Paeniglutamicibacter kerguelensis: one gene and its partner. The protein of the gene in region 1 interacts with the protein of each later gene in a pairwise test. Links are inferred from orthologs where the notes say so. Each region holds a gene or a part of one and is shown in the gene's direction. Other genes may lie near its edges.

What was found. Proteins that work in one complex are often made in the same cells at the same time.
Region 2: the proteins of ndk (region 1) and JOF47_RS00325 interact in binary tests that used the Escherichia coli proteins (3 or more experiments, as listed by UniProt). The link is inferred for Paeniglutamicibacter kerguelensis from one-to-one orthologs.

Annotation. Positions count from the first base shown.
Region 1 is NZ_JAGIOF010000001.1:2,021,794-2,027,061, reverse strand. Bases 1-2,832 are described here. They hold ndk (nucleoside-diphosphate kinase), read left to right. Parts: upstream 1-1,124; coding sequence 1,125-1,541; downstream 1,542-2,832. Other genes in these bases: JOF47_RS09185 (vitamin K epoxide reductase family protein), read right to left, coding at 2,042-2,677; JOF47_RS21900 (ribosomal maturation YjgA family protein), read right to left, coding at 1,651-2,049; JOF47_RS09200 (DUF4233 domain-containing protein), read left to right, coding at 610-1,053; JOF47_RS09205 (bifunctional folylpolyglutamate synthase/dihydrofolate synthase), read left to right, coding at 1-606. Outside these bases: JOF47_RS09180 (Rne/Rng family ribonuclease), read left to right, coding at 3,235-5,268. UniProt on the Escherichia coli protein: Major role in the synthesis of nucleoside triphosphates other than ATP. The ATP gamma phosphate is transferred to the NDP beta phosphate via a ping-pong mechanism, using a phosphorylated active-site intermediate.
Region 2 is NZ_JAGIOF010000001.1:72,605-76,753, reverse strand. Bases 122-2,855 are described here. They hold JOF47_RS00325 (uracil-DNA glycosylase), read left to right. Parts: upstream 122-968; coding sequence 969-1,742; downstream 1,743-2,855. Other genes in these bases: JOF47_RS00320 (threonine/serine exporter family protein), read right to left, coding at 1,739-2,855; JOF47_RS00330 (DUF3263 domain-containing protein), read right to left, coding at 543-839; JOF47_RS00335 (LytR C-terminal domain-containing protein), read right to left, coding at 122-448. In the rest of the region: more of JOF47_RS00335, read right to left, coding at 1-121; more of JOF47_RS00320, read right to left, coding at 2,856-3,481; JOF47_RS00315 (LLM class flavin-dependent oxidoreductase), read left to right, coding at 3,681-4,149. UniProt on the Escherichia coli protein: Excises uracil residues from the DNA which can arise as a result of misincorporation of dUMP residues by DNA polymerase or due to deamination of cytosine.

The DNA of each region.
Region 1 (5,268 bases):
CAGGGGCTGGCCGGGCGCTACCCGGGCATCCTGCTGCCGCTGCACGGCGAACACCAGGCGCAGAACGCCGCGGTGGCGCTGGCCGCCGTGGAGGCGTTCATCGGGGGAGGCGAGACGGAGCTGAACCACGACCTGGTCATGGAGGGCTTCGGCGCCGCCACCAGCCCGGGGCGCCTGGAGGTCATCCGCACCGCCCCGAGCGTGCTGCTTGACGCCGGCCACAACCCGGACGGCATCCGCGCCTCGGCCAAGGCCGTCAAGGAGGCCTTCGGGTTCTCCAAGCTGGTGCTGGTCATCGGCATCCTCGCCGAAAAGGACGCCCCGGCGATGCTCGCCGAACTGCGCGAACAGTACATCGACCTGGTGGAGGACGTCTGCATCACGCAGTCCAACTCCCCGCGCGCCATCCCCGCCGGCGAACTGGCCGGAATGGCATTGGAGGCCGGTTTCAACGAGGAGGACCTCTTTGTCACCGAGCGCCTCGACGACGCCCTGGAATGGGCCGTCGGCCGTGCGGAGGACTCCGAGGACTTCGGCGGCGGCGTGCTCGTCACCGGGTCGATCACGTTGATCGGGGAGACCCGCATGCTGATGGGAGGCGCGTAGGCCATGGCACGAATGACCAAGGCGCAGCGTGAATGGCGCCCGGGCCAACCGAAAAAGCCGCGCTCCACGCGTGTGATGTTCGCCTCAACGGTGCTCACACTGGAGGCCTTCCTGGCGTTTTTCGTCGCGCTGGCCTACTCCGGGCTCAACCGCGAGACGGTCAGCCCGGTGTTGGCGCTCGGCGCCGGCGCCGTGCTGGCGCTGGCCTGCATCTTCACCTGCGCCCTGCTGAAAAAACCGCTGGGATACGCCATTGGCTGGGCCCTGCAGGTCGTTTTCATCCTGACCGGCTTCCTCATGCCGGAGATGTTTGTCATCGGCCTGGCGTTCGCCGCCACCTGGTGGTACGCGGTGACCAAGGGGCACTCGATGGACGTGGAGACCGCCCGGCGGGCCCGGGAGCAGGCCAAGTGGGACGCCGCGAACCCGGAGCCCGACGCCCCGTAGCCGGCGCACAACCGTAGAATCAGTACCAAATACCATTTTCCGCACCACAAACACGTGACAGGAGCAGCTTCATGACCATTGAACGCACCCTCATCCTCATCAAGCCCGACGGCGTCAAGCGCCGGCTGACCGGCCAGATCATCGCCCGCGTCGAGGCCAAGGGCTACGACGTCGTCGAGCTCAAGCAGGTCCACGCGACCCGCGAACTGCTCGAGGCGCACTACGAGGAGCACGTGGGCAAGCCGTTCTACGAACCGCTCGTGGAGTTCATGCTTTCCGGCCCGGTCGTGGCCGTCATCGCCGAGGGCCACAACGTCATCACCGGTTTCCGCTCGCTGGCCGGCACCACCGACCCGACCACCGCCGCCCCGGGCACCATCCGCGGCGACCTGGGCCGCGACTGGGGCCTGAAGGTCCAGCAGAACCTGGTCCACGGTTCGGACTCGGTCGAGTCCGCGACCCGCGAAATCGGCATCTGGTTCGCCTAAGCGGTTCAACGACTAAAGGGCAAACGCCAAGGGCCCGGCACCTTCCCCCATCGGGGGAGCGGTGCCGGGCCCTTGGTCCGTCCGGACCGGTTTCAGAGCCGGGCGGGGTTCACTCCCGGCCGGCCCGCACCGATCCGATGAGCGAATCGATGCCGAACGCCAGCGCCGTGCCGATCGCGTAGGCCAGCAGGTCCAACGGGACAAAGGTGGACCCGAGCACCAGCCGGATCGGCGGGAAGGCGGCGCCAAGCGTTGCCGGGATCGAGGTGATCTGCAGCAGCTCGATGGCCGTGCAGAAGGCCAGGGTGATCGCGGCGTTGGACCAGGCGGCGGCGCGCGGACGCAGGAACACTAGCAGGACATAGATGAGCACCGCGTAGAGCACGCCCCCGGAGAGGTCCGCCGCCGGCCCCGCGGCAAGGAACCGGGCCCCGAGGCCCAGGACAACCACCGGCACAACCAGCAGCCCCGCGGCCAGCCGCCGCCTGCGCGCCCGCGGGTCAGCCACCGAAGAACGCCTGCGGGAAGCGAAGGACGACGCTCGCGGCCGCCAGGATCAGCAGCACGACGGTCAGCACCCACGTCCATTCGGCGAGGAACCGCTTGAGGCCCGCGGGGGCCGGGATCACGCCGTGGGCCGCGTTGCGGGCCGTGGTGAACATGAACATCGGGATCATCATCGCCCACACCACCATGCAGTACAGGCACAGCGCGTTGATCTCGTACAGCGCCTGGGACCAGAGCCAGATGATGAAGACCATCGCCAAGGTGACGCCCGCCTGCAGCCCCAGCCAGTACCAGCGGGCAAACCGGGCCCCGGCCAGCAGCGCCATGCCGATGGTGATGACGATGCCGAAGCCCACGATGCCCAGGAACGGGTTCGGAAAGCCCAGGAGCGCGGCCTGGCTGGATTTCATGATGGTGCCGCAGGAGACCCACGGGTTGAAGTCGCAGCTGGTCACGTAGTCCGGGTTCTTGTACAGGGCCAGGCGCTCGAGCACCAGGATGCCGGAGGCGATCCAGGCGACGCCTGCGGTGAGCACCAGGAAGAACCCGAACGGCTTGGCCCGCCGCAATGCCGGAAGGCCTGCCTCGTCGATGCTTGTCGAGTCCGCGTCGGCTCGGGACGTGCTCATCAATAACTCCCTTGGTTTTCCTGCAGTGGTTCGGCGGCGCCGGCGATGCGGTGCCGATGCTTGAAGTCTAGTGCTCGAAACCGTGTCAACGGCCCCGGAGCACGGCAAACCGCATGTCAAGACGGAGTAGCCAACGCGGTCGGGGGAGGGGTCCGCGGGCTGCGCGACATGCCCGAACGCGTCGAATCGCGCAGGTGGGTCCATAGAAGTTCCGCGGTATGAGACAATTGCAGTGGTTGTTCGCGGATCCACAGTCTGCTTTCAACCCAACGACAGGCTTTCAAGCCCGATTGCGATGCATCTGCTGTGTAGAGACCGCCTATATGAAGGTCTGAGCGAATACCGCGATTTGGTCGCCGCAACAAAAAGCGGCTTGTTTGGAAAAGCGCCGTTGGTTTTGCCGGATGCCGCGCCCCACAATGGTTGGCGTACCCTGCAAGACGAGCACACGACTTCCGCTAGGACACGCGGCCACACCGGCCCGGTTACTGCGAACCAACCAAGGCTCGGCGAGCTATCTGTGGGAGCAGCCGATCCATGAGGAGCACTCTTTTAAAATGGCAGCAAATCGCGACGAATCAAAAGCGGCAGGTCAGGCCCCCAAGGCACGAACCCGCACCAGCCGCCCACGCAACACCTCCAGCGAACCCACGGTCCCGGCCCGCCCGGTGCGCCGTGCGATGACCCTAGCCGAACTCAATGAAGCGGCCGCGGCGCCCACCAGCAAGACCCGCGCCAACGTTGCGCCGCGCACCGCAGCGGCCCGCACCACCGCGGCACGCCGCCGCCCGGCCGCCAACGCCAAGGCCGAGGCCCCCGCGGCAGCGCCAACCGTTGAGACCCCGGCCGCCGCACCGGTGGCGGCCGCACCCGTGAAGAAGGCCCCGGCCAAGCGCGGCCCGCGCCGCGCCACCTCGGCCGTCACCAGCCCGGTCGCCAGCACCGATGCCCCGGTCGGCCTCATTGAGCCTGCCCCCGTTGCGGCATCCGCAGCCGAGCCCGCCGTCGAAGCCCCGGCCAAGGTCGAGGAAAAGGCCGAAGCGAAGGCACCGGCCAAGCGCCCGACACGTTCACGTTCCCGCCGCGCCTCGGCACCCGCCGGCGACGCTGCCGGCACCCCGGCCAAGGAAGCCGCCGTTGCGGCTCCCGTGGCCGAAGTTCCGGTGGTTGAAACTGCCGTTGTCGAAGCATCAGTGGTTGAAGTAACCGAAGAAGTTGTCGTCGTGGCTGAAGCCCCGGTCGAAGCAAGCGCAGAAGTAACCGAAGAAGCCCCCGCAGAGGCACCGGCCAAGACGGCGCGCAAGCGTCCGACCCGTTCCTCGCGTTCGGCCAAGGCGCCCGCCGCCGAGGTTGTTGCCGAGGCTCCGGCCGAAGTTCCTGCCGTCGCCGCGAGCATCGTCGAGGCCGTCGCCGCGGAGGCCATGGCCACCGGCGGAACCGAATCCGCAGGCATCACCGATCCGTTCGCGATTCCGGAAATGGCACTCTCCGTGCTGTTCCAGGCTCCCGACCTTTCCGCGGTCGCACCCGTCGCCGCCGACGAGGACGAAGACGAGGATTCGGCCGGCAACCGCCGCAACCGCCGTTCGCGTTCCCGCACCCGCACCGAGGGCGAAGCCGCCGAGGGTGCCGAGACCGACGAGGACGAGACCGATGGCGACGCCGTCGTTTCGCGCCGCCGCCGCCGCCGCCGCCGCGGCGAGGCCGACCTGGAACTGGCCGGTGGCGAACAGGACGATCCTCCCAACACGATCACCCGCGTGCGCGCACCGCGCACGTCCCTGGATTCGGTCATGTCCAACAAGGTCACCGCCGTCAAGGGTTCGACCCGCTTGGAAGCCAAGCGCCAGCGCCGCCGCGATTCGCGCGAGTCCGGCCGCCGCCGCCAGGTGATCACCGAGGCCGAGTTCCTCGCACGCCGCGAATCCGTCGACCGCCAGATGATCGTGCGCCAGCGCGAGGACCGCATCCAGATCGGCGTCCTGGAGGACGGCATCCTTGCCGAGCACTTCGTCTCCAAGACCCAGCAGGATTCGCTGATCGGCAACGTCTACATCGGCAAGGTGCAGAACGTGCTGCCTTCCATGGAAGCCGCCTTCGTTGACATCGGACGCGGCCGCAACGCCGTGCTCTACGCCGGCGAGGTCAACTGGGATGTCGCGGGCCTCGACGGCCAGCCGCGCCGCATCGAACACGCCCTGAAGTCCGGGGACACCGTGCTGGTGCAGGTCACCAAGGATCCGGTGGGCCACAAGGGTGCCCGCCTGACTTCCCAGATCTCCCTGCCGGGACGCTACCTGGTCTACGTGCCGGGCGGCTCGATGACCGGCATCTCCCGCAAGCTTCCCGATGTCGAGCGCAACCGCCTGAAGAAGATCCTCAAGGACCACCTGCCGGAAAACGCGGGCGTCATCGTCCGCACCGCGGCGGAGGGCGCCTCCGAGGAAGAGTTGATGAACGACATCAACCGCCTGCGCGCCCAGTGGGAGGGCATCGAGGCCGCCTCGACGTCCACCAAGACGCTGGCCCCGGAACTGCTCTACGGCGAACCGGACCTGACCATCAAGGTCGTCCGCGACGTGTTCAACGAG
Region 2 (4,149 bases), 2.0 Mb from region 1 along the record:
CGGCCAGTCCGGATTTCTTGGCGCCGTTGTAGACGCCCACCTTCATCGAGAGGTCCGCTACGCCACCGAGCTCCGATTCGCCAGCGCTCGGGACCGCATCCGTTTGGCTGGGTTCCGCCGATTTGGAGGGCTTGCCCGAAGCCTTCGGGCTCCCGGATTCCTTCGCCGAAGGCTTCTTGGACGCCGACTTGTCGGCCGAGGGCTCGGTGCTGCTTGCCGCCACGTTTGCCGGGGCCTTGCCACCCCCGTCATTCAGGAGCTTGGGCAATGCGGTGAAGGAAAACACTCCGACCAACAACGCAACGGCACCGAAGACCATCAGCCAACGGAGGCCCGGGCGCACGCCACCGGCAGATGCGGCAGCCGCCCAGCCATTGGCGCGGTGTGACCCACTGCGGTTGCTGAACTCTGGGACGCGATCAAATTCATCGCGCGGATAGTTGGTCATGCCCGTCCTCGGTGATGTGTCTAGCTTTGGGGGCACACGCGGATACATGAATGCAGACGCGGTTGAAGAACAAAACCTTCAACCTGCGTTGTACTCAAGCCTCTGATTCGACCTTTTTGGCCGAACGAGCGCGGTGCCTCGTCGTTCGTAGTCTACGCAATCGTTTGACCAGCGTGGGGTCATAAGCCAACGCGGCGTCCGTGTCGATCAGGGTGTTCAACAGCTGGTAGTAGTTGGTTGCGGATATGGAAAAGAGCTGCGAGATGGCCTGTTCCTTGGCTCCGGCGTACTTCCACCACTGCCGCTCCAGCGCAAGGATCCGCTGGGAACGCTCGTCCAATTCACTCGACTCATCAAGCTCGAACTCAAGCCCAAGTGCCTCGGTTGGCATCGCACACCCTCAACAATCCAGTTCTCCGCATGGTGAACCTCTACAAATTAGTTCAATGTAATTATTCTAACGCGGATCCGGTGCATGTCATTTGCTTCAAGGTGGCCCGATCCGGCCACAATGGCTGCTATGGACACCGGAGAACCAACACTCTTTGAGCTACCAGGCGAGCAACCCGACACCACCAGGTTCCCCTTCGACAGGGGTCTTGGCGATGCGGTTGCGGCTGGTCTCGTGGCCCCAGACTGGGCCGAGGCGTTGGCTCCGGTCGAAGGCAACCTCGTCGACATTGCCAAGGTCCTGGAGAAACGCCGGGGAGCCGGGGAGCACGTGCTTCCGGCGCCCTCGAACATCTTGCGCGCCTTCCAGCTGCCCCTCGCCGAGGCCCGCGTGCTGGTCATGGGGCAAGATCCATACCCCACGCCGGGGCATTCGGTGGGCTTGAGTTTCTCGACCCGGGCATCGGTGAACCCGCTCCCCCGGAGCCTCAAGAACATCTACACCGAGCTGCACACGGACATGGGAATTATCACGCCGACCCACGGAGACCTCTCGGCGTGGGCCGCCCAGGGAGTGGTGTTGCTGAACCGCGTGCTTTCGGTCGGGGCCGGCGCCGCAGGCTCCCATCGCGGCATCGGCTGGGAAGCCGTTACCGACACGGCCATCGCCGCACTTGCCGACCGCGGCGCCCCGCTGGTTGCGATCCTCTGGGGCAAGGACGCCCAGGCGCTGGGACCCCGGCTGGGCGAGACCCCGATCATTGCCTCGGCGCACCCGTCGCCGCTGTCGGCACGACGCGGGTTCTTTGGCTCACGGCCCTTCAGCCGAACCAACCAGCTGCTGGAAGCACAAGGGGCAACGCCCATTGACTGGTCGCTGCCCCCGGTAGTCCGCACGCGCTAACGGCGGCGGATGCCGCTGCGTTCCCCGCTGACGGCGCTGCCGGTGAACGGCCGCGCCAGGGTGTCCCCGAAGACCACGCCGCCGGCGATGGCCATCATGATGGTGAACGCCGTGAACATATCGACCACGGCCCCCGTCATGTCCTCGACGTCGAACACCAGGCCGTACATGGACCGGAAAATCATCAGGCCCGGCAGCAGGAACACGATGGCGGGGGCCGCAAGTACCAGCTGGGGCGCCCGCATCCGGTGTGCAACGATCCGGCCCGCCAAGCCGATGAACGTGGCGGCCACGGCCGGGGCCGTCCGGTCCCCCACGCCCAGTGCCTGGATGCCCAGCAGCACCAGATAGCCAAGCAGCGCTATGGCTCCGGTGGGAAGCAGGAGGGCGCGGCTGGTCTGTTCGGTCACGGCGCCCATCACGACGGCCGCCGCGACCAGGACAACAAGCAGCCACCCCGGGTAGGCGATCTTGTCGATGGTCCGCACGTCGAGCTCCGGCGCCCCGGCCAATTCGCCAATCACCAGGGCCGCCATGATGCCCGTCAGGATTGCCGCGTAACTGAGCCCCGCGGAGAAAAACCTGCCCGCGGCCGTCACGGGGAACCCGTTGATGGCATCCTGCAGCGCCGAAACGAACCGGGACGAGGGCAGCAGCAGCAAGATTCCGCCAGAAACCACCAGCGCCGGGTCGATCGGTGCATTCAAGGCATGGAACAGCACGGCAACGGCCGTGACCACAAAGGTGGATGCGGCGATGGAAAAGAAATCGGGGATGCGCCAACGCGAGGCGTACTTCGCGATCTGCCCGACCAAAAGCGATGAGGCGAATGCAATCGCGGCGCCCGCCAGGGATCCGCCGATGAAGACAACAAACGCTGCGGCGAATCCGCCGGCAGCGGCGGACACCATCCAGCGCGGGAAGGGCTTGGGCTGCCGGGAGATTTCGCGAAGCCGGTCCACCGACTGCTGGCGGGTGACACCGCCTGCGACAATGTCGGACACCAGCTGGTGCACGTAGGCCAGGCCGGCGAAGTTGTTGGTCCACGAGCGCACCACGCGCAGCATGGAATATGAATCTCCCTCCGGCGGGGAGAAGTTCAGGTGGATCGACTGGTTGGTGATGTCCACGTCGATGTGCCGCAAACCCAGGGCGGCAGTCACCGCAATGACGCTCGTCTCGACCTCCAGGGCGCCGGCCCCGTAGCGGAACATCGTTTCGGCCAGATCCAGCGCAAATTCCAGGGTCTTGCGTGCCGAAGCGTCCTGCGCCGAATTGACCTTCGGATTGGCATAGGGCGTGCCCCTGAGCCTGTCCACGATGCTGAACGCCTGGGTCGGCGGGGCGTCGGAGGCCAGCCAGCGGGAAATCATGCGCCTGGCCGTGGGGTTGGCCCGCGGAGGGAGGGCCGGGGCCCCGCTGGGAGTCACGCCGACCTGCCCCGTCTGGGCGTTCAGCTTGTCCTGCACCTCGGGAGGCAATTTTGCCGGCGGCTGGGATGCACTGGGCGTCGGACGCGGAGGTGTCGAGTGCTTCCCTCGCTCCGCCGCGCGCCTTCCGGGCGCTGCCGGGTTTCCCGGGGCCGGCGGCTGTTGCCGCGCCGCGGGCACGCTTGAATCAGCCGGTGCCAGCAGATTCATTTCCCGCGTCTGGACCCGCCTGATGCTCGCGACTTGGGGATTTGGGTCTTCACCGGAGGGCACTGTTTTGGCACCGTCCGGATCCTTGCCTGAAGACACGCTCACTCCTGTCGGTTGCGCCTTTTCACCCCCACCTTACAGCCGTATCTTGGGTATTTATTGAACACGTTTCCTGACTCACATTTTGCCCCGCGCACCAGGCTTCGCAGAGAGTCCCGGGAATATCCCCCGACCCACCCGCGTTGGGCAAAAATAGATGCAAATGTATTCAAATCACTGGAAGGCGAGCACTGCAACCATGAGTGAAAACCACACCCCGCGCCGGCAACTTGAAATCGGCGTTGAGACATTCGGAGACATCACCGAGGATTCCGGCGGCCACCTGCTGCACCCGGCCGAGGTCATTCGAAACGTTGTCGAGGAAGCCAAGGCCGCGGAAGCCGCGGGGCTGGACTTCTTCGGAGTCGGGGAACACCATCGCGACGACTACTCGGTGTCGGCACCCGAGGTCGTCCTGGGCGCCATCGCCGGCGTGACCAAGAACATCCGGCTGGGCTCCGCGGTCACGGTCCTGAGTTCCGACGATCCCGTGCGCGTCTACGAGCGCTTCGCTACGCTCGATGCGCTCTCCAACGGCCGTGCCGAGGTAATCCTGGGCCGCGGATCCTTCATCGAGTCGTTCCCTCTTTTCGGCTACGAACTTTCCGACTACGAGATCCTCTTTGAGGAGAAGCTCGCCCTCTTTGCCAAGCTCCGCAAGTCCGAGC